DNA from 3 places in the Streptomyces sp. NPDC060232 genome. Region 3 is predicted to be linked to each of the others. Evidence: riboswitches for the same ligand, from Rfam matches in the RefSeq annotation. Region 3 holds a riboswitch; each other region holds the start of a gene.

Region 1 (5,067 bases), on a different contig from region 3:
GTGGTAGATCGCGATCGGGTTCTCGCCGAAGCCGCGCGGCGGCTGGATGAGGATGAGGAGGTTCCCGCGGCGCAGGGCGGCGAGGACGATGTCGCCCTCCGGGTTCGCGGAACGGTCCACGAACATGCTGCCCGGGGCCTCGCCCCAGTGCTCCTCGACACTCTCGCGAAGCTCGGCCGGGAGCTCGGCGAACCAGCGCTTGTAGTCGGCGGCGGGGATGCGGACCGGGTTGCGGGCCAGCTGCTCCTCGGTGAGCCAGTCCTGGTCGTGGCCGCCGGCCTCGATCAGGGCGCGGATCAGCTCGTCCCCGTCACCCGAGACCAGACCGGGGATCTCGGGGACCGGGCCGAAGTCGTAGCCCTCGGCGATCAGGGTGCGCAGCAGCTCCACCGCGCTGGCCGGGGTGTCCAGGCCGACGGCGTTGCCGATGCGGGAGTGCTTGGTCGGGTATGCCGAGAGGACGAGGGCGATCCTCTTGTCGCGGCGCTCGATGTGACGCAGCCGGGCGTGGCGTACGGCGATGCCCGCGACCCGGGAGGCCCGCTCGGGGTCGGCGACGTAGGCGGGCAGGCCGTCCTCGTCGAACTCCTTGAAGGAGAACGGGACGGTGATCAGGCGGCCGTCGAACTCCGGCACGGCGACCTGCGTCGCGGCGTCCAGCGGCGAGAGGCCCTCGTCGTTCTCCTCCCAGGCGGAGCGGGATCCGGTCAGGCACAGGGCCTGGAGGATCGGCACGCCGAGCGCGGCGAGCGCGCCCGCGTCCCAGGACTCGTCGTCCCCGCCCGCCGAGGCGGTGGCGGGCTTGGTGCCGCCGGCCGCGAGGACGGTGGTGACGACCGCGTCCGCGGACCCCAGGGCCTCGACGAGCGCCGGCTCCGGGCTGCGCAGGGAGGAGACGTAGAGGGGGACCGGCCGGGCGCCGTGGGCCTCGATGGCCTCGCAGAGGGTGTGCACGAAGCCGGTGTTGCCGCTCATCTGGTGGGCGCGGTAGTAGAGCACGGCGACCTCGGGGCCGTCCGTGCGCTGCGCGGTGCGCTCCAGGGGCCCCCAGGTGGGGGCGGCGGCGGGCGGCTCGAAGCCGTGACCGGTGAGCAGGACGGTGTCGGAGAGGAACCGGGCCAGCTGTTCGAGGTTGGCCGGGCCGCCGTGCGCGAGGTAGGCGTGCGCCTCGGCCGCGATGCCGATCGGGACCGTGGAGGCCTCCATCAGCTGGGCGTCCGGGGCCTGTTCGCCCGTCAGGACCACGACCGGGCGGGTCTGGCCGGGGGCCAGCAGCAGGTCCAGGCCGTCCGGCCAGGCGCGCAGGCCGCCGAGGAGGCGTACGACGACCAGGTCGGCCCCGTCGAGCAGGCCGGGGAGGTCGTCGAGGGGAAGGCGGGAGGGGTTGGCGAACCGGTACGGGACGGGGGCGTCCGCCGTGTTCGCTGCGCGAGCGCTGAGCAGATCGGTGTCGGACGTCGACAGCAGCAGGATCATGCGGCGGCAGGCCTTCCTCGGGGTTTCCGCGCCCCGGGCAGTGAGGACAGCGGGAGTTCCTGACTCACCCGGCCGTATGGCTCTGCCGGGTTCACAGTGGCGGGACCGCGCCGGAATCGCACCGGGCTTCCTCCCATGTCGCCGTCCTCGGCGACGGCGGACCGTATGGGCCGCCGGAAGGTCATCTTAGGGGCGGGTGGTTCCCGTCCCGGTGGGCGGGGCGGGTGGTCGGGTGCGGTGGCCCTGCGGGGGCTCTGCCGGTTGGGTGGGGTGGTCGGGTCGGGTGCTGTCCGTTGTGGGGGTTCTGCCGGTGGCTTCGCCGCTGGGGCGGGTGTATCGGGTGCGGCGCCGTTGCGGGGGCTCTGCCCCCGAACCCCCGCGCCTGAAACGCCGGCGGGGCCGGGATTTCCGGCGGCGCCGGGAGCGCGCCGGGTGACGGAGCGTGGCGGTGGACACAGTTCCGGGGAGCGCAATCGTGGGTATGCTCGCCGCCATGCCCCAGCCCCCCTCCGCCGTATCGCGGGACGAACCCGTCATACGGGACCGCGGTGACGCCTGCCCCGGCGCGCTCCGGCTGCACGCGGCGGACGACGGGCACCTCGCGCGCGTCCGGATCCCCGGCGGGGCGCTGACCGCCCGCCAGGCCTCGCTCCTGGCGTCGGCCGCCGACCGGTTCGGCGACGGGCACCTGGAACTCACCTCCCGCGGCAACGTCCAGCTGCGCGGCCTCGCCGACGGCTGCGGCGCCGGCCTCGCGGAGCTGCTCGACGCCGCCGGGCTGCTGCCCGCGCCCGCCCACGAACGCGTACGCAACATCGTGGCCACGCCGACCTCGCAGGACGTACTGCCCTGGGTGCGCGAACTGGACCGGCTGCTGTGCGCCGACACCCGCGTCACCGCGCTGTCCGGCCGCTTCCTCTTCGCCCTCGACGACGGCCGCGGCGACGTGGCCGCCCTGGAACCCGACGTCACCGTGCTCGGGCAGCCCGGCGGACGGGCCCTGGTGCGCCTCGGCGCCGCCGCAGGCGCGGTGGCCGTCGCCGCGGCGGACGCCCCGCGGGCCGCGCTGCTCGCCGCCGCGTACTTCCTCGACGCCGTCGACGCGGCCGGCACCCGCCCCTGGCGGGTCGCCGAACTCCCCGCCCGACACGCCCTGGACGACGGGCAGTTCGCGGCCCGGCTGGCCGCCGCCGGCATCGGCGCGGTACGCGTGCCGACGGTGGACTGGCCGTACTGCGCCCCGCCCGTGCCCGGCCCGCACGACCCCCTGTGCGTGATGCCCCCGTTCGGCCGGCTGAGCACCGGCCAGTGGAGGGTCCTCGTCCAGGCGGCCGAGCACGGCGACGGGTTGCGGATCACCCCGTGGCGCACGATCGTCCTTCCGGGCGCCTCTGCCCCGGCCGCCCTGCCGGCCGACGCGGGGCTCGTCGTCTCCCCGGACAGCCCCTGGCTGTCCGTCACCGCCTGCACCGGGCGCCCCGGTTGCGCCAAATCCCTCGCGGACGTACGCGCCGACGCGCGCGCCCTGGTGGAGCGGGCGCGGGGGCCGCTGCCCGTGCACTGGTCCGGCTGCGAGCGCCGCTGCGGCCACCCGCGGGGCACGCAGTGGGTGGACGCGCTCGCCACCGCGGACGGGTACCGGCTCTCCGTACAGGGGCGCACCCTGCCGCACCGGCCAGACCTGGCGGCCGCCCTCACGGCCGCACGCGAGAACACCTCATCACCCCAGAGTCCGAAGACGCAGTGAAGAAATGAGCGAGTACACCGTGTTTGAGTACGAGAAGGACGGCGCCGCGATCTACCGCCAGTCCTTTGCCACGATCCGCGCCGAGGCGGACCTCTCCGGGCTGCCCGCCTCGGTCGCCCAGGTCGCGGTGCGCATGATTCACGCCTGCGGGATGACCGACCTCCCGCAGGACCTGGGGTACACCCCCGAGGTGGTGCTGCGCGCCCGCGCCGCACTGGAAGCGGGCGCGCCGATCCTGTGCGACGTCCAGATGGTCGCCAGCGGCGTCACCCGCAAGCGGCTGCCCGCCGACAACGACGTGGTCTGCACGCTCTCCGACCCGGCGGTCCCGGACCTCGCCGCGAAGATGGGCACCACCCGCAGCGCCGCCGCCCTCGAAGTGTGGCGCGACCGAGGCCTGTTGGAGGGTTCGGTGGTCGCCGTCGGCAACGCGCCGACCGCCCTGTTCCGGCTGCTGGAGATGATCGAGGAAGGCGCCCCGCGGCCCGCCGCCGTCATCGGGGTGCCCGTCGGCTTCATCGGCGCCGCCGAGTCCAAGGACGCCCTCGCCGCCCACCCCTTGGGCCTCGACCACCTCGTCGTACGCGGCCGCCGTGGCGGCAGCGCCATCGCCGCGGCCGCCCTCAACGCCATCGCGAGCGTGGCCGAATGAGCGACGCGCAGCCCAAGGGCCGCCTCTACGGCGTCGGGCTCGGCCCCGGCGACCCGAACCTGATGACCCTGCGAGCCGTCGAAGCGATCGGCGAGGCGGACGTCGTCGCCTACCACAGCGCCCGCCACGGCCGGTCCATCGCCCGCTCGATCGCCGCGAAGCACCTGCGCGAGAGCCACATCGAGGAGCCGCTGGTCTACCCGGTCACCACCGAGACCACCGACCACCCCGGCGGCTACCAGGGCGCCATGGAGGAGTTCTACGAGGAGGCCGCCGCCCGGCTGGCCGCCCACCTGGACGCCGGCCGGACCGTCGCCGTGCTCGCGGAGGGCGACCCGCTCTTCTACAGCTCGTACATGCACATGCACAAGCGGCTCGCGGACCGCTACGCCACCGAGGTCATCCCCGGGGTCACCTCGGTCAGCGCCGCCGCCGCCCGGCTGGGCACCCCGCTCGTGGAGGGCGAGGAGGTCCTGACCATCCTCCCCGGCACGCTGCCGCAGGAGGAGCTGACCGCCCGCCTCGCCGCCACCGACTCGGCGGTCGTGATGAAGCTCGGCCGGACCTTCCCCGCCGTGCTCGGCGCGATGGAGAACAGCGGCCGGCTCGCCGAGGCCCGCTACGTCGAGCGCGCCACGATGGAGGGCGAGCGCACCGGCGTCCTCGCCGACACCGACCCCGGCAGCGTGCCGTACTTCGCCGTCGCCGTGGTGCCCAGCCGGATCGGCAACCCGGGCAGCGTGCCGTCCGGCCCCGGCGAGGTCGTCGTCGTCGGCACCGGCCCGGCCGGCCCGCTGTGGCTCACCCCGCAGACCCGGCGCGCCCTCGCGGACGCCGAGGTGCTCGTCGGATACACCACGTACCTGGACCGGGTGCCCGTCAAGCCGGGCCAGGTCCGGCACGGCTCCGACAACAAGGTGGAGTCGGAGCGCGCCGAGTTCGCCCTCGACCTCGCCCGCCGCGGCCAGCGGGTGGCCGTGGTCTCCGGCGGCGACCCGGGCGTCTTCGCCATGGCCACGGCGGTCCTGGAGGTCGCCGGGCAGGCGGAGTACAAGGACGTGCCCGTACGGGTCCTGCCGGGAGTGACCGCGGCCAACGCGGCCGCCGCCGCGGCCGGCGCCCCGCTCGGCCACGACTACGCGACGATCTCGCTGTCCGACCGGCTCAAGCCGTGGGAGGTCATCGCGGAGCG
Region 2 (5,067 bases), on a different contig from region 3:
GGCGCGTACGTGGCGATCTCCGTCGCCCGGCCGTAGTCCTGCCCGCTCCCTCCGCACGGATTGCAGATGTTCCACGTGCCGACCCGATCCGGGACGACCCCCTTGGCGACGTCGAACGGCAGCGGTCCGGTGGGGGGCGCGCCGCCCGGTGCGCCGGGGCCGAGGAGCAGCAGCATGCAGACCGCGGTCATCGCGCCCGCGGCCCACCGCGCGCCCCTGCTCAGCACCATCGCCTCCCCGAAGTGGACGCACATCATCACACGGTGCGCCCGGCGCCCACCGCACACAATCGAGGTGCTCCCCGACCGCTCCGTCCGGCATCATCACGGCATGATCGGCAATCGGATCACCCATCGCACGGCGGACGGCGTCCGCGTACCCGGCACCTGGCGGCACGCGTTCATATGCAACGGCGGCTCCTACTTCCTCACCGACCTCTTCATATACGCCGACGGCCTCGTCGATTGCTGGGAGCTGGTCACCCTTGACGAGTTCGAGCAGAAGCTCCGCCGCGGATGGGTGGCCACCAGCCTTCCGGACGGCGGACGCGCCTCCGCGCACCACCTGGCCTCGTGGACGTTCGGCGAACCGCGCACCTGGCTGACCGCGGACCTGCTGCTCGCCGAAGTCCGCGACACCGTCGACGAGCTGAACGGCCGCCCCGACTCGACCGCCCGCTGCCTCGCCGCGGTGGACGTCTTCATGGCGGACCGTACGGAGGACAACCGAGCCGCTGCCCGGGCCGCCTACCTGGCCATCCCCGAGACCGTGCGGCACTACGCGCTCGGCGACATGGACCGCAAGGACTACCCCCTCCGGGTGCTGGTGGCGGGGCCCGGCGGCCGGACCCCGGACGAGCCCGGCGAAGCGGTCACGCAGGAGGAGTACGACGAGGCCGTCGCATACTTCGAGGACCGCGAGCGGTGGATCGCGAAGGCCCCTTCCCGCGTGCCCGCCGACGGGCCGGCCGAGTCCTTCGCCCCCGCAGTCAAGATCTACCACTCGTACCCGCAACGCGCGCTCGAAGACCCGGGCAAGCAGGCCCTGCGCAACGACTACCCCGCCCCGATCACCGTCGACGACGCCACCTACCCGTCGGTGGCCCACGCGTACTGGGCGCTGTCCGTCGCCGAACCGGAGGCCCGGACCGCGGTCCTGGCGGCCGAGTCGGGCGGGAAGGCACGTACGGCCGCGGTCGCGGCGCCGCGGCGCGAAGGCTGGGAGCAGGTCCGGACGGCGGTCATGGCCCGTCTGCTGCGCGCCAAGTACGAGCAACACCCCGACCTCGCGGCGATCCTGCTCGCCACGGGTGACGCGACCGTGCTCTACGACGACGCCGACTCGGGCTTCTGGGGCGAGAACGGAGGCCGGGGCCGCAACTGGACGGGCCGCCTCCTCGAACTCGTCCGTTCCGAGCTGCTGGCCGGGCAGACCCTCATCGACTGACGCGCACGCCTTCGCCGCGCGGCTGGAGACCTCGGTGAGGCCGCCGGGAACGGCGTCCACCCGGGGCTGTTCACCGAGGCGTTCCGGGCGTCCCTGCACGGGCTGGCGACCCTGGCCCGGGCCGGACGGCTGCTGCCCGGTGGACCGCATGAGCGCGATCGTCCGCAGCGGTGTGCTCGGCGAGCAGGCCGGCTGCGGCGGCGCCGGTGCCGGGGGCGGCGCGGCAGGGGCCGGGGGAACGGCCGCGTGTTCCGCTGGAGCCGAGGGGGCCGAGGGCGGGTGGCCCCCCGACCCCGCTTCACGTGCGCGTTCTGGCAGACTGGGGCGCGTAACCAGGCGGTGCAGGACAGGAAACCGGTGTGATTCCGGTGCGGTCCCGCCACTGTGACCGGTCTTGCCGAGTGGGGAGACCGGGAGTCAGACACTGACGCACCGCCTCTGCTCCTTCACGTCGACCAGGGGACGCGGATCCCCCGGAGAGGCCACGCCATGTCGCGTTCCCGCGCCGCCCTGCGCGCGCTCACCCCCGTCGCGCTCCTCATATCCCTGACCGGCTGCGCCGGTTCACCCGGTGCCGGGCAGGACGGGGCCGCCGGGGCTCCCGGCGGCGCGCCCGGTTTCCCGTACACCGTCACCAACTGCGGTGTGAGCAGCACCTACCAGGCGCCACCCCGGCGCGCGGTCACCATGAACCAGCACGCCACCGAGCTGATGCTCGCCCTCGGCCTGGGCGACCGGATCGCCGGCTCCGCCTACCTCGACGATGCCGTTCTGCCCGCCTACCGGCCCGCCTACGACAAGATCAAGGTGCTGGCCCAGGAGTACCCGTCCAAGGAGGTCCTGCTCGGCGCCGACCCGGACTTCGTCTACGGCGGCTACGCCAGCGCCTTCGACAAGACGCAGGGCCGCGACCGCGAGGGGCTCGCCAAGTCCGGCATCAACTCCCGCCTCAACGTGGAGTACTGCACCGAGGGGACCGTCGGTCTCGACCAGCTGAAGACCGAGATCACCGAAGTCGCGCGGACCTTCGGCGTGCCCGAGCGCGGCGCGCAGCTCATCGAGGACGAGCAGCGCCGCATCGACGCCGTGACCACACGCGTCAAGGACAAGCCCCGGCCGACCGTCTTCGCCTACGACTCCGGTGAGGCCTCCGCCTCCACCTCCGGAGGCGACGGCATCGGCAACGAGATCATCTCCCTCTCCGGCGGCACGAACGTCTTCGCCGACCTGAAGGACACCTTCGGCGACGTCGCCTGGGAGAAGGTGATCGAGCGCAAGCCCGAGGTCGTCCTCATCTACGACTACGGCGGCACCAGCGTGGAGGCCAAGAAGCAGCGCCTGCTGAACGATCCGGCCCTCGCCGACGTGCCCGCCGTCAAGAACCGGCGGTTCGTCGTCCTGCCGCTCTCCTCCGTCGTCCTCGGCGTCCGGGTGGCGGACGCCGTGGAGGCGCTGGGCGGCCAGCTCCACCCGAACGCCGCGTGAGGCTCCGCACCGGGGCGGCCCTCGCGGTCCTCGCCGCCGCTCTCGCCGCCTCGGTGATCGCGGGACTGGCGCTGGGCCCCGTACGGATCGCCCCCGACCGGGTGCTCGACATCGTCCTCGGCGGCCTGACGGGGAACCGGCCCACCGGAGCCTTCGCCTCCATCGTGTGGGACGTACGCATGCCGCGGATCCTGCTCGGCGCCGTGGTCGGAGCCGGGCTCGCCGTGGCGGGCACCGTGCTCCAGGCACTCGTACGCAACCAGCTCGCCGACCCCTTCCTGCTCGGGGCCTCCTCCGGGGCCTCCGCCGGAGCCGTACTCGTGATCGTCTTCGGCACGGCCGCGGCCGGATTCGGCATGGGAGTGCCGCTGGCCGCCTTCACCGGTTCCATGGCCGCACTCGTGGCCGTCTACGCCATGGCCCGCCGCGGCGGCACCATGACCACCGGCCGGCTCATCCTGGCCGGCGTGGCCGTCCAGTACATCCTGTCCGCCTTCACCAGCCTCGTCCTCGTGCTCGCCGCGCACCCCGACCAGATCCGCTCCGTGCTCTTCTGGACCCTCGGCGGACTCGGCGGAGCGCGCTGGGAAGAACTGGCCCTGCCCACCCTCGCGCTGCTCGCCGGCGGCGCACTGCTCCTCGCCCTCGCCCGGCCGCTCGACCTGCTCCTCGCCGGGGAGGAGGGCGCGCACACCCTGGGCCTGGACACCGGGCGCTTCCGCGCCGCCGTGTTCGTCCTGACCTCCCTCGTCATCGGAGTGCTCGTCGCCTGCAGCGGGGCGATCGGCTTCGTCGGGCTGATGGTCCCGCACGCCGCCCGGATGGCCGTGGGCGCCGGACACCGGGCACTGCTGCCCGTCGCCGCGCTCGGCGGGGCGGTGTTCCTGATCCTGGCCGACCTGATCGCCCGTACGGCAGCCGCCCCCGAGGAGATACCGGTGGGCGTGGTCACCGCCCTCATCGGCGGGCCGTTCTTCCTCTGGATGCTGCGCCGCTCCAGCCGTACCGAAGGAGTGACGGGATGACGGCAGGGACCGGGCAGGCCCGGCCGGTGCAACTCGCCGTCGAGGGCGTGCGCTACGAGACCGACGGGCACACGCTGCTGCAGGGGATCGACCTCACCGCCCGGCCCGGCGAGACGGTGGGAGTGGTCGGCCCCAACGGCAGCGGCAAGACCACCCTGCTGCGCTGCGTCTACGGCACCCTGCGGGCGACCGCCGGACGGGTGCTGCTGGACGGCGCGGACGCGGGCGCGCTCACCGTCAAGGAACGGGCGCGGCGCGTCGCGGTGGTACCGCAGGACGCGAGCGGCACCTTCGGGCTGACCGTCCGCGAGGTCGTCGCCATGGGGCGCAGCCCGCACAAGCGCTTCTGGGAGCAGGACGGTCCGGACGACGTACGACGCGTCGCCGGGGCCCTGGACACCGTGGGCGCGGGCCCCTTCGCGGCCCGCCGCTTCGACGAGCTGTCCGGGGGCGAGAGGCAACGCGTCCTGGTGGCCCGGGCCCTGGTCCAGGATCCGGGGCTGCTCGCCCTCGACGAGCCGACCAACCACCTGGACATCCGCTACCAGTTGGAGGTCCTCGGCCTGGTCCGGGCACTGCCCGCGACCAGCCTGCTCGTCCTGCACGACCTCAACCTCGCCGCCGCCTTCTGCGACCGGCTGTACGTCCTGTCGGGCGGCCGCGTCGTGGCCTCGGGGCCGCCCCGGGAGGTGCTCACCGAGGAGCTGCTGGCCGAGGTCTACGGGGTGCGCGCCCGGGTCGAGGTCCACCCCGAGACGGGCGCGCCCAACGTCGTCTACCTGCCGGTCGCGGTGGGCTCCTGGTAGCCGTAGGGGCGCGTGATGATCTCCATCCCGTGCCCCGCGGGGTCCGTGAAGTAGACGCCGCGGCCCCCGTCGTTGTGGTTGATCTCGCCGGGGAGCCTGCCGTGCGGGTCGGCGAAGTACGGGACCCCCGCCGCGCGGATCTTCTCGAACGCCGCGTCGAACTCCTCCTCGGAGAGGAGGAAGGCGTAGTGCTGCGGGGTGATGGACTCGGCCCGAATGGTGGCGAAGTCCAGGGTGACGCCGTTGGCGGTGTCGACGGGGATGAACGGCCCCCACTCGGTTCCGACCGCCAGGCCGAGGACGTG
Region 3 (5,067 bases):
CAAGGACCCGCTGGGCGGCATCAACCAGCTCTTCCCGCTCTTCGGCATCGCCAACCAGCTGCTCGCCGCGGTCGCGCTGGCCGTCTGCACCACGCTGCTGGTCAAGTCCGGGCGGCTGAAGTGGGCGTGGGTCACGGGCGTGCCACTGGTGTGGGATGCCACGGTGACCCTCACCGCCAGCTACCAGAAGGTCTTCTCCGAGGACGTGAAGGTCGGCTTCTTCGCCCAGCGCGACAAGTACCAGGCGGGCATCGACGCCGACAAGGTCCTGGCCCCGGCCAAGAACATGGACGACATGCACACGATCGTCACCAACGCCACGGTCGACGGCGTGCTGTGCGCCCTCTTCGCGGTCCTGATCATCGTGGTCCTCGCGGACGCCCTGCGGACCTGCGTCCAGGCCGTCCGCGACCCGGGTTCGGCGAAGCTCTCCGAGGTCCCGTGGACCGAGTCGAAGATCGTCGCCCCGGCCGGCCTGATCGCGACCGCCGAGGAGCGGACCCAGCTCGCCGCCGCGGCCGGCCGCGACTCCGGCGGCGGGCAGGTCAAGGAGCCGGTGGGGTGAGCGGCGTACGCGCCGTGCTGGCCAGGGCCCGGTTCTACGTACGGGAGTTCTCCGGGGAGGCCGCCTACGACCGGTACGTGGCCCACGCCCGCTCCCACGACCCGGACGCGGAGGTCCTCACCCGCCGCGCCTTCGAACGCGCCCGCACGGACGCCCGCGAGGCGGACCCCCGCGAGGGCTTCCGCTGCTGCTGACACCTGCGAAGGGCCCCGCCGCACGACGCGGCGGGGCCCTTCGGCGTTCCTCAGCGCACCCAGTCCTTGAGGGGCTCGGTCGGGAGGGTGATACCGACGGGGTCGGGGAGGCGGACGTCCTTGCCGAAGGGGACGGTGCGGACGGTCTCGTAGCGGTGGCCGTCCGGGTCGCTGTGGACGAGGACCTGGCATTCGAGCCGGTCGATGAGCAGGTAGACGGGGATACCCGTCGACGCGTAGGCGCGCGGCTTCTCGATCCGATCACGCCGCTCGGTGTCGGAGTCCCACGAGGTCACCTCGACGGCCATCAGGACCGGCCCGGGATCCACCCAGTCGCCCTGGCCGACGAAGGCGTCCTCATGCGCCAGGACGCCGTCCGGGATGGCGCGACCCTCCCGGTACTGCTCCACCTTGACCCCCTGCCCGGCGTGCAGCCAGAGGTCCGGGTGGTGCTGCATGCAGATCCGGCTCAGCCAAACAATGATCCGCCCGTGATCCCCGTCCGGCACTGCCTTGCTCCTGATGACCCCGTCGATGAACTCCAGCCGCAGACCTTCGACCTCTCTGGCGCCTATGCGCGCGACGGCCTCGAAGTCCTCGGTCAGCATGTGGGGCCTGTCGGTCATCACGGTCATGCCTCGCTCACCTTCCTCGACGGTGCTGCCTCCGACGATAGCGCCGGGCGCCGACAGGCGTCCTGCACACTCGACCGCATGGACATCACGATCAGAGCGGTACGGGACGCCGACCACGCCGAGCTGGGTGAGATCACGGCGCAGGCCTACCTCGCCGACGGGCACCTGGACTTCAACGAGGACGACGCCTACCTGAACGTGCTGCGCGACGTGGCCGGGCGGGCCGCACTGGCCGAGGTGCTCGTCGCCGAGCGCGACGGGCGGGTGCTGGGCGGGGTGACCTTCGCGGCGCCCGGCAGCCCGCTCGCCGACATCGCGGGCCCGGACGAGGCCGAGTTCCGGATGCTGGCGGTGGCCCACGCGGCCCGGGGCCAGGGCGCCGGCGAGGCCCTGGTGCGGGCCTGCATCGACCGGGCGCGGTCGATCGAGGGCGTCACGGGGGTCGTGCTCTCCACCCAGCGCAGCATGGCCGGGGCCCACCGGATCTACACCCGCCTGGGCTTCGTACGCACTCCCGAGCGTGACTGGGCGCCCATCGAAGGCCTGACACTCCTCACGTACCGACTCAAGCTGTAGCCGCGCCGACACTACATGTGGGGGTTGCCGCACAAGGCCGCCCCCACATGTATGCTCATGCCTGCTGTCGCCGCAGGGGAATCCGGTGGGAATCCGGAACTGTCCCGCAACGGTATGAAGTGTCCGGCAACCGGACACCAAGTCCGATGACCTGCCGTCAGCGCGCCCGGATCGACCGAACCGGGTGCCGACACGTCCGGGCCTCGCGGTTGGGCCGGTGGACGCCATGCGGTGTGCCCTTTCCTGCCACGCCCGCATGCGCCCGCGCCCGCCCGCCGATGACCGGGCCGAGCGAGGGAGAGCTCCCGCCGTGACCATCGCGCCTTCCGCACCGCGCGCCGAGTCCGTTTCTGGCGACAACACCGAGGGCCCGGGGGCCACGCTGCTGCGTACCCTCACCGAACTTACGGCGGACCTCCCCGACACCGACCCCGGCCGCGTCGCCGCCGCCGCGCTCCGCGGCCGCAGCTCCGCCGCCGACGAGGCCGAACTGCGGGGGTTGGCCACCGAGTCCGCCGCCGGGCTGATCTCCGAGGACCCCGCGTACTCGAAGCTCGCCGCCCGCCTGCTGACGCTGGCCGTGCGCGACGAGGCCGCGAGCCAGGGCTCCACCTCCTTCTCCGCCTCCGTCGAGGTCGGCCACCGCGAGGGCCTCATCGCCGACCGCACCGCCGCGTTCGTACGCGCCCACGCGAGCCGCCTGGACGCGCTGGTCGAGCACACCCTCGCCGAGGGCGCCGACGACCGCTTCGGCTTCTTCGGCCTGCGCACCCTGCACAGCCGCTACTTGCTGCGCCACCCCATCACCCGTCAGGTCATCGAGACCCCGCAGTACTTCATGCTGCGCGTGGCCTGCGGCCTCGCCGCGGACGAGAGCGTCCAGGCCGTCGAGGAGGTCGCCTCGCTGTACCGGCTGATGAGCCGCCTCGACTACCTGCCCTCCTCCCCCACGCTCTTCAACTCCGGCACCCGGCACCCGCAGATGTCCTCCTGCTACCTGCTGGACTCCCCGCTGGACGAGCTGGACTCGATCTACGACCGCTACCACCAGGTCGCGCGCCTGTCGAAGCACGCGGGCGGCATCGGCCTGTCGTACTCCCGCATCCGCGCCCGCGGTTCGCTGATCCGCGGTACCAACGGCCACTCCAACGGCATCGTGCCGTTCCTGAAGACCCTCGACGCCTCCGTCGCCGCCGTGAACCAGGGCGGCCGCCGCAAGGGCGCCGCCGCGGTCTACCTGGAGACCTGGCACGCGGACATCGAGGAGTTCCTGGAGCTCCGCGACAACACCGGTGAGGACCAGCGCCGCACCCACAACCTGAACCTCGCCCACTGGGTCCCGGACGAGTTCATGCGCCGCGTGAACGCCGACGCCGAGTGGTCGCTGTTCTCCCCCGCCGACGTGCCCGAGCTGGTCGACCTGTGGGGCGACGAGTTCGACGCCGCCTACCGCAAGGCCGAGGCCGACGGCCTGGCCCGCAAGACCATGCCCGCCCGCGACCTGTACGGCCGGATGATGCGCACCCTCGCGCAGACCGGCCAGGGCTGGATGACCTTCAAGGACGCCTCCAACCGCACGGCGAACCAGACCGCCGAGCCGGGCACCGTCGTGCACTCCTCGAACCTGTGCACCGAGATCATCGAGGTCACCGACGACGGCGAGACGGCCGTCTGCAACCTCGGCTCGGTCAACCTCGGCGCCTTCGTCGTGGACGGCGGGATCGACTGGGAGCGGATCGACGAGACCGTCCGCACCGCCGTCACCTTCCTCGACCGCGTGGTGGACATCAACTTCTACCCGACCGAGCAGGCCGGCCGCTCCAACGCCCGCTGGCGCCCGGTGGGCCTGGGCGCGATGGGCCTCCAGGACGTCTTCTTCAAGCTGAAGCTGCCCTTCGACTCCCCCGAGGCGAAGGCGCTGTCCACCAAGCTCTCCGAGCGCATCATGCTCGCCGCGTACGAGGCGTCCTGCGACCTCGCCGAGCGCAGCGGCCCGCTGCCGGCCTGGGAGCAGACCCGTACCGCGCGCGGCGTCCTGCACCCGGACCACTACGACACCGAGCTGAACTGGCCGGAGCGCTGGGACGCACTGCGCGCCCGCGTCGCCGAGACCGGCATGCGCAACTCCCTGCTGCTGGCCATCGCGCCGACGGCGACGATCGCCTCGATCGCGGGCGTGTACGAGTGCATCGAGCCGCAGGTCTCCAACCTCTTCAAGCGCGAGACGCTGAGCGGTGAGTTCCTCCAGGTCAACGCGTACCTGGTGGACGAGCTGAAGCAGCTCGGCGTGTGGGACGCCCAGACCCGTGAGGCGCTGCGCGACGCCTCCGGCTCGGTCCAGGGCTTCGGCTGGATCCCGGCCGAGGTCCGCGAGCTGTACCGCACGGCGTGGGAGATCCCGCAGCGCGGTCTGATCGACATGGCGGCGGCCCGTACGCCGTTCCTGGACCAGTCGCAGTCGCTGAACCTGTTCCTGGAGACGCCCACCATCGGCAAGCTCAGCTCGATGTACGCGTACGCCTGGAAGCAGGGTCTGAAGACCACGTACTACCTGCGCTCGCGCCCGGCTACGAAGATCGCCCGCGCCGCGTCCGGCTCTGCCGTCCCGGCGGCCGCCACACCGCTCCCGCAGGCCGTCGACGCCGAGGCGCTGGCCTGCTCCCTGGAAAACCCCGAGTCCTGCGAGGCCTGCCAGTAATGAGCTCCGCCCACCCGTCACCCGACCACCGCCCCTCAACGACGGCACTTCGTGCCGACACCTCCGGAGTCAAGAACCTCCTGGACCCGGGCTTCGAGCTCACGCTCCGCCCGATGCGCTACCCGGACTTCTACGAGCGCTACCGGGACGCGATCAAGAACACCTGGACCGTCGAGGAGGTCGACCTCCACTCGGACGTCGCCGACCTCGCGAAGCTGACGCCCGCCGAGCAGCACATGATCGGCCGTCTGGTCGCGTTCTTCGCGACGGGCGACTCGATCGTCTCGAACAACCTGGTGCTGACGCTGTACAAGCACATCAACTCCCCGGAGGCGCGCCTGTACCTGTCGCGCCAGCTGTTCGAGGAGGCCGTGCACGTCCAGTTCTATCTGACGCTGC

The links. A riboswitch is a leader RNA that binds a small molecule or an ion and turns the genes downstream of it on or off. The one in region 3 is predicted to bind cobalamin.
Region 1: linked by a shared signal. The riboswitch ahead of cobN (cobaltochelatase subunit CobN) and the one ahead of ACFWFZ_RS22545 (ribonucleoside-diphosphate reductase subunit alpha) in region 3 are both predicted to bind cobalamin.
Region 2: linked by a shared signal. The riboswitch ahead of ACFWFZ_RS19950 (ABC transporter substrate-binding protein) and the one ahead of ACFWFZ_RS22545 (ribonucleoside-diphosphate reductase subunit alpha) in region 3 are both predicted to bind cobalamin.

The regions. Positions count from the first base shown of each region.
Region 1 covers NZ_JBHXAG010000030.1:9,420-14,486, forward strand. The annotation lists gene cobN (cobaltochelatase subunit CobN) at 1-1,476, opposite strand, end outside; cobalamin riboswitch at 1,509-1,667, opposite strand; gene ACFWFZ_RS30700 (cobalamin biosynthesis protein CobG) at 1,970-3,223, shown strand; gene ACFWFZ_RS30705 (precorrin-8X methylmutase) at 3,228-3,875, shown strand; gene ACFWFZ_RS30710 (precorrin-2 C(20)-methyltransferase) at 3,872-5,067, shown strand, end outside.
Region 2 covers NZ_JBHXAG010000013.1:33,780-38,846, reverse strand. The annotation lists gene ACFWFZ_RS19965 (endonuclease/exonuclease/phosphatase family protein) at 1-254, opposite strand, end outside; gene ACFWFZ_RS19960 (NADAR family protein) at 331-1,446, shown strand; partial or broken gene ACFWFZ_RS19955 (TetR family transcriptional regulator) at 1,454-1,602, shown strand; cobalamin riboswitch at 1,756-1,894, shown strand; gene ACFWFZ_RS19950 (ABC transporter substrate-binding protein) at 1,936-2,931, shown strand; gene ACFWFZ_RS19945 (FecCD family ABC transporter permease) at 2,928-3,956, shown strand; gene ACFWFZ_RS19940 (ABC transporter ATP-binding protein) at 3,953-4,762, shown strand; gene ACFWFZ_RS19935 (VOC family protein) at 4,732-5,067, opposite strand, start outside.
Region 3 covers NZ_JBHXAG010000015.1:159,086-164,152, reverse strand. The annotation lists gene ACFWFZ_RS22565 (carbon starvation CstA family protein) at 1-565, shown strand, start outside; gene ACFWFZ_RS22560 (YbdD/YjiX family protein) at 562-759, shown strand; gene ACFWFZ_RS22555 (Uma2 family endonuclease) at 810-1,394, opposite strand; gene ACFWFZ_RS22550 (GNAT family N-acetyltransferase) at 1,473-1,970, shown strand; cobalamin riboswitch at 2,015-2,144, shown strand; gene ACFWFZ_RS22545 (ribonucleoside-diphosphate reductase subunit alpha) at 2,281-4,668, shown strand; gene ACFWFZ_RS22540 (ribonucleotide-diphosphate reductase subunit beta) at 4,668-5,067, shown strand, end outside.